Regions from separate parts of the Blautia sp. DFI.9.10 genome, predicted to be linked through region 2. Evidence: predicted binding sites of a transcription regulator. Region 2 holds the regulator's gene; each other region holds the start of a gene.

Region 1 (4,791 bases), 130 kb from region 2:
ACTAAGACGGAAAGGAGAGAAATAATGGGTGAGACGATCATTGAGAAAATTATCAGACATAACACAGGCAAAGCAGTAAAGCCTGGCGATATCGTGACGGTCAATGTTGACAGAGTGATGATCCATGATATCTTTATTCCGTTTGTAGCGGACAAATTTGAGGAGATGGGCTTTCAGAAGCTGTGGGATCCGGACAAGGTTGTTCTGATCTATGACCATCTTGTACCGGCAAGTCAGCAGGATGATACCAGACATTTCCATGTGGGAGATGCTTTTGCAGCTAAATATGGCATGAAAAACGTACACAGAAGTGACGGTATCTGTCATCAGCTTATGACTGAGGCAGGTTATGTTAAACCCGGTAATATTGTATTTGGCACAGACAGCCATACCACGACTTATGGATGTGTCGGTGCGTTTTCTTCCGGCATCGGTTACACAGAGATGGCCAGCATCCTGGGAACAGGAACCATGTGGATCAAGGTTCCGGAAACCATAAAGGTTGTGATCGATGGAGAACTTCCGGAGAATGTCATGTCCAAGGATATCATCCTCCGCCTGATCGGTGACCTTCGTGCAGATGGAGCTACTTACCGTGCTCTGGAATTTTGCGGAAGCACCATTGAAAATATGTCTGTGGCAAGCCGTATGACTATGGCGAATATGGCAATTGAGGCCGGTGCGAAATGTGCACTTTTCACACCAGATGAGAAGACAGCTGCTTACTGCAACGTAGAGCTTGATGATTATCAGAAGAGTCTTGTGGGAGATGAGGATGCTGTCTACATGAAGACCATAACTTATAAAGCAGAGGATTTTGTGCCGGTAATGGCATGTCCGTCTCAGGTGGACAAGATCCGTGATGTCAGTGAGCTTCAGGGTGAGACCATCGACCAGGTATTCATCGGTTCCTGCACCAACGGACGTCTGGAGGACCTTATGGCGGCAGCAGAGGTGCTGAAGGGCAAAAAGGTTGCAGACTTTGTAAAGCTGATCGTGACTCCTGCCAGCCGCAAAATTTACCGTCAGGCTATTGAGCTTGGCATTCTGGATACTCTTGCGGAAGCAGGGGCTGTCATTACACATCCGGGCTGCGGACTTTGCTGCGGAAGGACCGGCGGAATCCTGACAGACGGTGAAAAGGTCGTGGCAACCAACAATCGTAATTTTCTGGGACGTATGGGAACTTCCAAGGTTCAGATCTATCTGGCATCTCCGAAAACAGCAGCAGCCTGTGCCGTTGCAGGCAAGATCGTAATGCCGGAATAAGAAGCAGAAGATCCCTGGAGAAATATTGCCGGAAGAAACAGATAAAGAAACGTATGAGAAAGACAGATTTTCGCAGAGGCGTCAGTCTGTCTTTTTTTACCGGATCAGAAGGATCCGGGATAAGTCATTTTTACAGAAAATGGGATTTATTGTATTATAATAACAGCCAGTGTGACAACATAACATATATTACATAAGACTCGAGGGATAAGGGTATGGAGAAAAGATCAACCATCAGTAAAAAGACACTGAAGATCATACTTGGAATCTGCATTGGCGTAACGATCCTGGCAGTGGCAGGGTTATTTGTCTATACATACTTGGCAGATCACAATACGCTGGGACGGAAGATTTCCATATGGGGAGTGGATGTTTCCGGACTGGATGCAAAGCAGGCAGAAGAAAAGATCACTGCGGAATTTGCAGATCGTCCGGTATCCTTTCAGGAAAATGATCAGGAAGTTTACAGTACTACTTTGAAAGAGCTGGGCTACAGTCTCAATGAAGAAGCCCTTCTGAGTAAGCTTACAGAAATTCAGAAACAGCGGGAAGAGAGCCGGAAGCTTTTTCCAAAGGAAGAAAATATAGAACCGGAATGTCAGATCGAGGAAGATGAGGAGCAGGAAAAGCAGGCTCTCGATCTTTCAAATTTCGGTACGGAAGAAAGAAAAGCTTCTGTTGATGCCGCCATTCAGTACGATAAGGAGAAAAAAGAATTCACCCTTGTGAAGCAGGTACAGGGGACGGAGATCGATCCGGATAAGTTGGAGACTACTGTGGACACAAATCTGAACGCAGCATTTGATACGGCTCTTCTTGGAGATATCATTACAGTACCGATCAACAAGCATGTGTATGTAAGTCCGACTGTCACTGCAACAGAGGATATGAAAAATAAGGTTACAGACCTGAACAGCCAGCTGAAGAAATACCGCAGCAGTACAGTAACTTATACATTCGGAAGTGAAACGGCTGTTCTGGATTCCGATACGATCACATCCTGGCTGAAGGCTGAGGGGGAGGCGCTGACTTTGGATGAAAAAGCCATTAAAGCCTACATCAGTGAGCTTGCCAACAAATACAATACCATTTATGTTCCCCGCACCTTTCATACATCTGCGGGAACGGATGTGACCATTGAGGGAAATGAGTACGGATACCGGATCGATCAGGACGGAGAATATGCTCAGCTTCTGGAAGACCTGAAAAGTGGTACTGCTGTAACAAGAGAGCCTGTTTACAGCAAAAAAGGATACCAGAGAAACGGAACAGACGATCTGGCAGGCAGTTACATAGAGGTCAGTCTGGATGCACAGCATTTGTGGCTGTATAAGGACGGAAGCCTTGTGACGGAAACAGATATTGTCAGCGGTAAGCCGGTGAAGGGGCGTGAAACATATCGTGGTGCATGGCCGATCGCCTACAAGGCGAGTCCCTATAATCTGTCAAGCTCTGAGTATGGATACAACGTAAAGGTTAATTACTGGATGCCTTTTGTCTACGGACAGGGACTTCATGATGCGTCCTGGCAGTCATCCTTTGGCGGGAACCGTTATAAAACCAACGGAAGCCACGGCTGCATCAATCTGCCTAAGGATCAGGCAGCACTGATCTATAACACCATTGATGCAGGTTATCCGATCATTATTTACTAATAGGAGCAAAAAAGCTTCGGAGAGATCCGGAGCTTTTTTTATGCCCGAAAATGAAAATTATCATGGAAGCAGGATCGTAAATGATAAGGTTTTTCAAAAGTACGTTAAAAAAAACACAAAAAATATCGAAAAAGCCTTGTCGAAACAGAAATAACGTGATATGATGATTTCGGAAATCGAGCTAATACACTTCTTAATTGCGGAGGAAGAGTGTTTTTCTCTTTTATTTGGGTGCAAATTGATAAAAAAACTCAAATAAGTGTTAGTTGAGATTTCATTTTTTTATTCATGTATCGTTAAAAAAAAGACAATATATGAACAAGAATATCTACTATAAACGTCAGATTTTAGACTAAGAAAGGATAATGAAAGGTATGAAGTACAGTTATTATCCGGGTTGCACCCTGAGAACAAAGGCCAAAGATCTGGATGAGTATGCCAGAGCCAGTGCCACAGCCCTTGGGTTTGAGCTTGAGGAGATCGAGGACTGGCAGTGTTGTGGTGGTGTTTATCCGCTTGGCACAGACGAGATCGCCACAAAGCTTTCTTCCGTCCGTGCGTTAAACCAGGCAAAAGAAAAAGGCCAGGATCTGGTGACGATCTGTTCAGCCTGTCATCATGTGATCAAGCGTGTCAATGATGATATGAAAAATGTGGAAGATATCCGGACCAGAGCCAACAATTATATGCAGTTGGAAGCTCCCTATGAAGGAGAGACAACCGTTCTCCATTATCTGGAGGTTCTCCGGGACAGAGTCGGTTTTGATAAACTGAAAGAAAAAGTAGTAAATCCTTTTACCGGAAAGAAGATCGGAGCCTATTACGGATGTCTGCTTCTGAGACCTGGAAAGATCATGGCATTTGATGATCCGGAAAATCCAAGGATCATGGAGGATTTTATCCGTGCCCTTGGCGCTGAGCCTGTGATCTATCCTTACAGAAATGAATGCTGTGGAGGATATATATCCCTGAAAGAAAAAGAAATGTCACAGAATATGTGTGAAAAGATTGAAGAAAGCGCAGCAGGCTTTGGCGCAGATATGCTGATCACTGCCTGTCCGCTCTGCAAATACAATCTGAATAAAAATTCCGGAAATAAAATGCCGGTTTACTATTTTACAGAGCTTCTGGCAGAAGCCCTTGGCGTCAAAGAGGAGGTGGCAAAATGAGAGATAACCATTCTGCTGCGGAAAAAATAAAGGAGATCAGCGGGACCAATCCTCTGAAATGTATGAAGTGTGGCAAATGCTCTGCTACCTGCCCATCCTTTGACGAGATGGATATCAAGCCTCATCAGTTTGTGTCCTACGTGATCAATGAAAATATCGAAGCACTTGTAAATTCAGCATCCCTGTGGAAATGTCTTTCCTGTTTTGCCTGTGTGGAGCGCTGTCCGCGAGACGTAAAACCCGGAAAGATCATTGACGGGGCAAGACAGCTGGTTGTTCGGGAAAAAGGCGGAGACTATCTTTCACCAAATGAAATTCCGGAGCTTCTTGATCCGGAGCTTCCTCAGCAGCTGCTTGTAAGTGCGTTCAGAAGATACAGGAGGTGAGAAAGTGCAGAGAATCGGTGTATTTGTCTGTCATTGCGGAAGTAATATTGCCGCTACGGTAGACGTGAAAAAGGTTGTGGAGATCATTGCAAAAGAGCCAGGAGTTGTCCATGCAGAAGATTATCAGTATATGTGTTCTGAAGCAGGACAGTCCAGGATCCAGGAAGCCATCCGTGAAAAAAATCTCACAGGAGTGGTTGTCTGTTCCTGTTCTCCGCGTATGCATGAGGCAACTTTCCGTAAAGCAGCGGAAAAGGCCGGCCTGAATCCATATATGGTGGAGATCGCAAATATCCGTGAGCACTGTTCCTG
Region 2 (4,791 bases):
TGTTCCTGATCGTAATAACCGATCTGCACCTTGGAACCAAGGGAAAATTTGCCGGCATCTGCCTCAATAAGACCGTTGATGATCTTCAGCATGGTGGTCTTTCCGGTTCCGTTGTTTCCGATCAGTGCCACACGCTCGCCGCGTTTGATATCAAAGGAGATATCGGAGAACAGGGTCTGTCCCGGAAAGGCCTTGGAAAGCGCTTCCACGTGGAGCACATCGTTTCCGCTTAACACCCGTGGTTCCAGCGAGATACGCATCCGGTCCTGGAGCTCAAGAGGCTTTTCGATCCTCTGTACACGGTCCAGCATTTTTTCACGGCTTTCCGCACGCTTGATGGATTTTTCACGGTTAAAGGATTTCAGCTTGGCGATAACGGCTTCCTGATGCTTGATATCCCGCTGCTGATTTAAGTATGCCTTGTACTGTGCATCACGAAGCTGAGCCTTCTTGAGAGCATAGGCAGAGTAGTTGCCGCTGTATACGCGGGTCTGTCCGGCTTCGATCTCAATGACCTTGGTGACTACCTTATCCAGAAAATAACGGTCATGGGAGACGATAAAAACAGCTCCCGGATAATTCAGAAGATAAGTTTCCAGCCAGGAGATGCTTTCCATATCCAGGTGATTGGTTGGCTCATCCAGAAGCAGGATATCCGGCTTGGAAAGAAGCATCTTGCCCAGCGCCACGCGGGTTTTCTGACCGCCGGAAAGAGTTTCGATCTGCTTGTCATAATCTTCCTCCGTGAAGCCGAGACCCTTTAAGACACCGGTCAGCTCACTTTTGTAAGCGTATCCGTTCTCCAGCTCAAACTGATGGGTCAGGCGGGTATAGGTTTCCATCAGACGGTTCAGCTCATCACCGGTCACCGTGTTCATTTCCTGTTCCATATTGCGGATACGGCGTTCCATATCGATGATGTGCTGCTTGGTGGTAAGAAGCTCCTCGTAGATGGTATGATGTCCGTGGATATCCTGGTACTGGGCAAGATAGCCGATATTTTTATCCCGGGCAAGCACCACGGTACCGGAATCAGCAGAAAGCTCCTGCATGATGATCCGCAGCAGTGTGGTCTTTCCTGCACCGTTGCATCCGATCAGAGCAGCCTTTTCACGGTCTTCAATGTGAAAGGATGCATCATTTAAAATTACTTTTTCGCCAAAGGCCTTGCATATATTCTGACATGATAAAATCATAAAAACTGTCCTCCTGTATAAAGAATCACCCCTGTTTATGCCTGAACAGGGAAAAATCCTCCACCTATTATAACGGAAACTGCCGGGATTTCAAAGAAAAAATCAATTATTAGAAAAATTATAAAGAAATTTGTACAGAATAGACAACTTTAATTGACAGGAAAATGTCAATTCGTTATAATTAACCTAGTGTAAGGTAAGGAGGAAAACTATCGTGGAGACAAAACAAATCTCGAAAGCGGTGATTAAGCGTCTGCCACGCTATTACCGCTACTTAGGAGAGCTGATGGAAGACAATGTAGAACGTATTTCTTCCAATGAGTTAAGTAAGAAGATGCATACCACAGCTTCTCAGATCCGTCAGGATCTTAATAATTTCGGCGGTTTTGGGCAGCAGGGGTATGGCTATAATGTACACTATCTTTATACAGAGATCGGTAAGATCCTGGGACTAGATACCGTTCATCCGATGATCATCCTGGGTGCCGGTAATCTGGGACAGGCACTTGCCAATTATGTGGATTTTGAGAAGCGCGGGTTCAGGCTGGTTGGTATCTTTGACGTAAATCCTGTGCTTGAGGGCATCGCAGTCCGTGGACTTGAGATCCAGATGCTCAGTGAGCTTCCGTTTTTCCTGAGAGAGAATAACGTGGAGATCGCGATCCTGACACTTCCCAAGAATAAAGCCAAGGAAATGGCAGATATTCTGGTGGAGAACGGGATCAAGGCAATCTGGAATTTTGCACATCTTGATCTTGAGACACCGGATGATGTGATCGTAGAGAACGTTCATCTTTCCGAGAGTCTGATGACACTGTCTTATAATCTCAGCAAATACAGGCAGGAACATGTGGATAAGTAAGAATTGTTAAGCTGCCGGAAACGGCAGCTTTCTCTATGACAGAGGGGAGGCAGAAGACAGAATGAAGAAGCTTGTTACCTGCAAAGAAATGAAGGATCTGGACTCCACAACGATCCGTGAGATCGGAGTTCCCTCCGAGGTTCTGATGGAGCGGGCAGCACTGAAGGTGGTAGAGGAAACAGAAAAGTATCTCCAGAAGGACGAAAGGATCCTGGTAGTCTGCGGAAGCGGAAACAATGGCGGTGACGGTATCGCTGTTGCCAGATTGTTCCATCTGAAGGGGATCCGGGTAGAGTTTTATATGGTCGGAAACAAAGATAAAATGACCAGAGAGACAGCTCTTCAGTATAAGATCGCTTCCGGTTATCGTGTCCCGGAGGTGAATAACCCGCAGTGGAGTGAATATACTACTATAGTAGATGCCGTGTTTGGGGTAGGCCTGACGCGTCCGATCGAGGGGCATTATGCTGATATCATCCATGAGATGAACAGTGCGAGGGCCAAAAAGATCGCAGTTGACATCCCGTCAGGAGTGAACGGAGATACTGGCCTGGAAATGGGAATTGCCTTCAGCGCCGATCTGACTGTCACATTTGCCTACCGGAAAAGAGGTCTTTGCTTTTATCCGGGAAGACTGTATGCAGGAAGGATCGTTACCGCCGATATCGGGATCTATGAGCAGGAAGCTGTGACTGCATCTGCCGCCTGTCTGGAAAATAAAGATCTGCAGCTGTTTCCGGAACGTGATCCCGGCGGAAACAAGGGTACCTTCGGAAAAGTGCTCTTTGTGACCGGAAGTGAGGGAATGTGCGGAGCCGCTTATTTAAGCGCCAGTGCAGCACTTCGTGCCGGTGCGGGAATGGTAAAGATCCAGACTGTGGAAGCCAACAGGATCCCGCTGCAGATACTCCTTCCGGAGGCTATGGTCTGCAGCCGCTTTGATCAGGAATCCAATGAACAGCTTCTATCCTGGTGTGATGTGATCGTGATCGGACCGGGACTTGGAACATCAGTGGCCAGCCGTGAGAGAGAACAGTGGTTTCTCACGGCGGCTGCCCGGGAGAAAAAGCCGCTGATCCTGGATGCGGACGGCCTGAACCTTCTGGCTGCACATCCACAGTGGTATCAGTATCTGGGAGAGCATGTAGTCCTGACACCGCATATCGGAGAAATGAGCCGGCTCAGTGGCAGAACGATCCAGGAGATCCAGCATGAGATCGCAGATACTGCACTGAAATGTGCTGCGGAAACAGGCTCTGTGTGCGTATTGAAGGATGCATGTACGGTGATCGCAGATGAGAAAGGCCAGATGTATCTGAATCTTTCCGGTAATTCCGGAATGGCAACTGCAGGAAGCGGAGATGTGCTTTCCGGGATCCTGGCAGCAGTGTTATGTATGTATCTGAAAACGGAGGAACAGCCTCCCATGGTTTTAAAGGCCGCGTTAGGTGTTTATCTTCACGGACTTTGCGGTGATCTTGCAGCCGCTGAAAAAGGAAAGCGCAGTATGCTGGCAGGAGATATCATAGAATATCTGCCCAAGGCATTAGCTATAGGTGAAGAGGAGTCGAAGTTATGAAGAAATACGAGAGAGTAAAAGCACTGGTATCACTGGATGCCATTGCCCACAATTTTGAGGAAATGCATAAAAATGTCAAAGAAGGGACAAAGATCATCGCTGTGATCAAGGCAGACGGTTATGGTCATGGTGCCAGAGCTATTGCCCGTCTGATCCAGGACTATGACTATATCTGGGGATTTGCAACAGCTACTGCAGAGGAGGCACTGGAGCTTCGGCATGCAGGGATCACCAAGCCTGTCCTGATCCTTGGCCTTGTATTTGAGGAATATTATGAAGAGCTTGCAGCCAATGATATCCGGATCACCATATCGGATCTTAATACAGCAGCAGAATATGCAAAAGCAGGTGCACGCATTGGAAAAAATGTACATATTCATCTGGCTCTGGATACGGGAATGACAAGGATCGGATATGCGGATATTCCAGAAAATGCGATAAAGATCGAAAAAATCTCAAAAATCCCGAATCTGGTGATCGAGGGAATGTTTACCCATTTTGCCAGGGCGGATGAGACCGACCGTTCTCCTGCACTGGTGCAGTTGGACCGTTATCTCCGTTTTGCAGAGCTTCTGGAAAAAAGAGGTGTTCATATTCCGGTACGTCACTGCTCCAACAGTGCAGGTATCATCCGTGTTCCGGAAGCAAATCTCAATGTTGTTCGTGCCGGCATCACTATTTACGGTATTTATCCGTCAGAGGAGGTAGAACGTGATATTGTGAAGCTGACACCTGCAATGGAGCTGAAAAGTCATGTATCCTATGTGAAAAATGTGGAACGTGGAACAGCGGTAAGCTATGGAGGAACGTTTGTTACAGAACGCTTTACCAGAATGGCAACGATCCCCGTAGGTTATGCAGATGGCTATCCGAGACAGCTTTCCAATAAGGGCTGGGTCCTGATCCGGGGCAAAAAAGCTCCGATCCTCGGACGTGTCTGCATGGATCAGTTTATGGTTGATGTCACAGATATCCCGGAGGTGAAGGCCGGGGACGAGGTCACCCTGATGGGAAGAGATGGGGAGGAATTTATCAGTGTGGAGACACTGGGAGATCTTTCCGGAAGATTTTCCTATGAATTTGTCTGCGGGATCAGTAAACGTGTTCCGCGGGTTTATATCAAAGACGGTAAGGAATGCGGAGAAGAGGAGAGC
Region 3 (4,791 bases), on a different contig from region 2:
GTATCACGGAAATAGTCCACGATCTCTTCCATTGCTGTCTGCACATCGGAAATCTCTCCTGTTATGATCAGTGTTCCTGTAAAACGGTCTGCAAATCCAAGATACACATTACCGCTCTTCACAGCAATATCGGATGCGATCACAGCAGACTCGGAAGGTGTCATATTCATGATACCAATTGCAGATGATCCATAGTCCACCTGCGGATTCAGTCCAAGCTTCTGATATATGATAGGTGCCGGACCACCCATGATATGGGCAAATGTGATCTCCTTACCGGCTACGGTTTCCTGTACGATTCTGATCTGGTCTTTATGTTCATCTGCCATTGATGATTCCTCGCTTTCAAAAATTTCGCAACATAGCATTGTCAAGATCAATGCTATCGTTTTCTCTCTCAATCTAATATTCGATAAGCCGGATTTTGTCCATCCGGCTTACAATTTTCCTACGATAAATTTTACTATCTATACCTCTTAATGTCAATACAATTCTTTGAAAACAAGGCAAAAAACAACGTTCTTAAAAATTAAAATCCACATAAAACAACACTCATTTTCACATCAGTCTGGAAAACCAGTCAAAATCTGTTTAAAATTCAAACGCCTTCTTAATACTGTCATAATGCAAAAATTTTCCCTCAGCCGCAAACGCTTTGATCTGATCCAGTGTCGCAAACATATATCCGTCTGTCTCTTCTGTCTGAAGTTTCAGATCCTTGTCTTCCACATCCATGACAAACCGGTACACATCTACAAAGTAATTATCTCCTTCCCCAGGGTTCTCTCTTTTATAGGTAAAAAGATATCCGCCTTCTGCCTGGCTAGCATCCAGTCCTGTCTCCTCTTTTACTTCACGGAGTACCGCATCCCTGGATTCTTCACCTGCCTGGGCAGCGCCGCCGGAAACTTCCCACCAGCCTGGAGCCCAGGCTTTTGTCATCACGCGTTTGGTAATGAGAAAAGTTTTGTCCGGTCTTGCCACCACACCTAAGACTGTCAGATGATATTCTCCATCTTTCAGGCACCAGTCGTTGCGCTTCATGGTACGTCCTGTCGGTTTCTTATCTGCATCGTAAATATCCCAGAATTCCATTTTTCTATCTCCTGTCTTTTTTACATTTCACGGTAATATGGTCTTACATTTCCGTCTCCCCGTGTTCTGTATCTTTTTTATTTGTTATGATAACACGCTAAAGTCCTGTATGTAAACCCTGGAATCTGCTACCCTTTTCCAGTTATTTTTTTCAGCTGCTATCTGCACATTCTGCTCCTTTTATCTCATAAGAAAATCTATAGATTATTTTTATTATATCACTTGTATTATGAATTAGTTTTATAGATATTTTTGTTATATAATTAACACAAACAAACGATTCTATTTAAAATAACCAGGGAGGTTTTTTTCAGATGAAGAATGATTATCCGCATATTTTTTCCCCATTAACTGTTAAAAATATGACTATCAAGAACCGTATTGTTATGATGCCGATGGGCACCAACTACGGTGAACAGAACGGCGAAATGAGTTTTCTTCATATCAATTATTATGAGCAGCGTGCAAAGGGTGGTACAGGTCTCATCATCGTAGAGAACGCAAGCATCGATTCCCCGCAGGGCTCCAACGGAACCACACAGCTGCGCATCGATCATGACAACTATCTGCCACGTCTTTTCAAATTCTGTGAAAACATTCATAGATACGGAACAAAGATCGCGATCCAAATCAACCATGCCGGAGCTTCCGCTGTTTCTTCCAGGATCAACATGCAACCGGTTTCCGCATCTGACGTTCCATCCAAAGAAGGCGGCGAGATCCCGCGTCCTCTTTCCAAAGACGAGATCCTTCACATCGTGAAAAAATACGGTGAGGCTGCAAAACGTGCACAGACAGCTGGCTTTGACGCAGTAGAGATCCATGCAGGACACTCCTATCTGATCAGTCAGTTCCTCTCCCCGATCACAAACAAGCGTACCGATGAATTCGGCGGATCTGTTGAGAACCGTACCCGTTTCTGCCGTATGGTCATCGATGAGGTAAGAAAACAGGTAGGACCTTTCTTCCCGATCATGCTCCGTCTCAGTGCGGATGAGCTGATGGAGGGCGGAAATACACTGGAGGATACTCTGGAATACCTGGATTATCTTCAGGAAGAGGTTGATATCTTTGATGTTTCCTGCGGACTTAACGGTTCCATCCAGTACCAGATCGATGCAAATTATCTCCCGGACGGATGGCGTTCCTACATGGCAAAGGCCGTAAGAGAAAAATTCAACAAGCCATGTATCTCCATGGGTAATGTCCGTGACCCGAAGGTTGCTGAGCGTATCCTGGCTGACGGTGATGCAGACCTGATCGGTATGGGCCGTGGTCTGATCGCAGACCCTGCATGGGTAAACAAGGTTGCCACAGGTCATGAGTGTGACCTCCGCAAATGTATCTCCTGTAACGTTGGCTGTGCCGGAAACCGTATCGGTGTAAACCGTCCGATCCGCTGTACTGTAAACCCATCTGTTCTTGAGGGCGATGTATATAAGAAAAAACATGTAAATAAAAACTGCAACGTGGTCGTTATCGGCGGAGGCACTGCCGGACTGGAAGCTGCCTGTACAGCCGCAGAGGTTGGATGCAATACCTTCCTTCTGGAAAAAGGCAATGAGCTTGGCGGACTTGCATCTCTGATCTCAAAGATCCCTGCAAAGAACCGTCTTGCTGATTTCCCGCACTATCTCATGCATCGTGCTGAACAGCTTGATAATCTTTACATCTTCAAAAACACAGAAGGAACACCGGAAAACATCCGCAAGTTCCATCCGAATATCATCGTAAGCTCCACCGGCTCCGCTCCGCTTCTGCCTCCGATCGCAGGACTGAAGGATCGTATTGACAACGAGAAACATAATATTTATTCTATTCTTGGTATGATCAGCCACATTAATGATTTTCCGAAGGATCTGGAAGGCAAAAAGGTTGTTGTTGTAGGCGGCGGTGCTGTAGGTCTTGATGTTGTGGAATTCTTTGCTGACAGAAACGCAGACATCTCTATCGTTGAGATGATGGATCAGATCGGACGTGATCTTGACCCGGTAAGCAAAAATGATACAAAGACCATGATGAAAAAACACAATGTACATCAGCTTACAAAAACTGCTCTCCTTGAGGTTAAGGATTCTTCCTTCCTTGTCAGGGGCGACGGTGAGCCTTATGAGCTTCCATTTGAGTACGGCTTCGTATGTCTCGGAATGAGAGCTCAGGGACAGCTTTACCAGAACCTCACAGAGGAATTTTCTTCTGAGGATGTTGAGATCATGAACATCGGCGACAGCCAGAGAGCAAGACGAATCATTGACGGTACCCAGGAAGGACGCAATATCCTTACCATTCTTGAGCAGAAGGGATACCTTTAATATTTTTCCGCTATACCCTTTCCGGGAATATCTCAATCCTTCTACCGAAAAGTGTATATAGATTTGTTACAGTTCACTCGGTGATCCGTAACATAGTTTTTCCACGTCTTCCTCCCCAGCAGCCGTCCGGAGAATGTCCGCAACTTCTTCAGATCTATGTGGCGGGAGGTTTAAAAAAGACAAATCTTCATCCAGATTTTACCAATGAGAGGAGTTATTACCATGTCAGAAAGAATCACAGGACATACCGAACTGATTGGTCTTATGGCATATCCGATCCGCCACTCCAGCTCTCCTGCCATGCAGAATGAAGCTTTTGCAAAGCTTGGCTATGATTATGCATATCTTGCATTTGAGGTTAGTGCAGACGAGATCGAGGATGCTGTAAAGGCCATCCGTACTCTGAAAATGAGAGGTTCCAACGTTTCCATGCCGAACAAAACTCTGGTAGGCCAGTACCTTGACGAGCTTTCACCGGCAGCAGAAATGTGCGGCGCTGTAAACACCATCGTTAATGATCATGGTCATCTTACAGGCCATATCACAGACGGTATCGGATTTATGGCAGCACTGAAAGACAATAACATCAACGCCATCGGAAAGAAAATGACCATCGTAGGTGCAGGTGGTGCCGCAACTGCTATCGAGATCCAGGCAGCACTTGACGGTGTAGGCGAGATTGTGATCTTCAACCGCAAAGATGAATTCTGGGACCGTGCAGTATCTACGGTAGAAAAGATCAACACCAGAACTTCAAGCCATGCTGTTCTCTATGATCTGGCAGATCTTGACCAGCTGAAAAAAGAAATGGCTGACAGTTATATTTTCGTAAATGCGACAGGTATTGGAATGAAACCACTGGAAGGTCAGTCCGTTGTTCCGGACAAGTCTTACTTCCGCCCGGAGCTTATCGTTGTTGACGTGCCTTACTCCCCTCTTGAAACTGCTATGCGTTCTATGGCAAAGGAAGTTGGCTGCAAGACAATGAACGGCCTTGGCATGATGCTTTTCCAGGGCTCCGCTGCATTTGAACTGTGGACCGGCGAACCGATGCCGATCGAACATATGAAAGAGATTCTTAACATCAGATACGACGACTAAACTGCTATCTGTTCCTGTCGTATCAGAAAGGACCATTATGAAAACAGTTCAGGTAAGAAATATCACACTCGGAGAGGGAAGACCGAAGATCTGTGTCCCGATCGTGGGACAGACAAAGGATGATATCCTCCTTGAGGCAGGGACCTTCGCAAGGATCCCCGTAGACGTTGTGGAATGGCGTGTTGACTGGTTTGAGGACGTTTTTGACACAGACAAGGTTCTGGATGTGGCAAAAGATCTCCAGACCGTTTTAAAGGACACTCCGATCCTCTTCACCTTCCGT

The links. Region 2 encodes Rex, which represses fermentation and respiration genes when NADH is low (regulators of the CRP and FNR family bind a similar motif). Its sites were predicted from a motif close to ATTGTTAANTANTTAACAAT; they were not measured.
Region 1: the regulator Rex is predicted to act here: its motif matches at 3,217-3,236, upstream of NE671_RS00240 (CoB--CoM heterodisulfide reductase iron-sulfur subunit B family protein).
Region 3: the regulator Rex is predicted to act here: its motif matches at 1,347-1,366, upstream of NE671_RS09540 (oxidoreductase).

Annotation. Positions count from the first base shown of each region.
Region 1 is NZ_JANGAA010000001.1:52,811-57,601, forward strand. It holds gene NE671_RS00225 (LeuD/DmdB family oxidoreductase small subunit) at 1-5, shown strand, start outside; gene NE671_RS00230 (3-isopropylmalate dehydratase large subunit) at 25-1,269, shown strand; gene NE671_RS00235 (L,D-transpeptidase family protein) at 1,485-2,924, shown strand; gene NE671_RS00240 (CoB--CoM heterodisulfide reductase iron-sulfur subunit B family protein) at 3,299-4,093, shown strand; gene NE671_RS00245 (4Fe-4S dicluster domain-containing protein) at 4,090-4,479, shown strand; gene NE671_RS00250 (4Fe-4S binding protein) at 4,484-4,791, shown strand, end outside.
Region 2 is NZ_JANGAA010000001.1:185,598-190,388, forward strand. It holds gene abc-f (ribosomal protection-like ABC-F family protein) at 1-1,196, opposite strand, end outside; gene NE671_RS00825 (redox-sensing transcriptional repressor Rex) at 1,411-2,058, shown strand; gene NE671_RS00830 (NAD(P)H-hydrate dehydratase) at 2,120-3,637, shown strand; gene alr (alanine racemase) at 3,634-4,791, shown strand, end outside.
Region 3 is NZ_JANGAA010000013.1:79,789-84,579, reverse strand. It holds gene NE671_RS09550 (BMC domain-containing protein) at 1-329, opposite strand, end outside; gene NE671_RS09545 (NUDIX hydrolase) at 592-1,095, opposite strand; gene NE671_RS09540 (oxidoreductase) at 1,410-3,407, shown strand; gene NE671_RS09535 (shikimate dehydrogenase) at 3,630-4,508, shown strand; gene aroD (type I 3-dehydroquinate dehydratase) at 4,546-4,791, shown strand, end outside.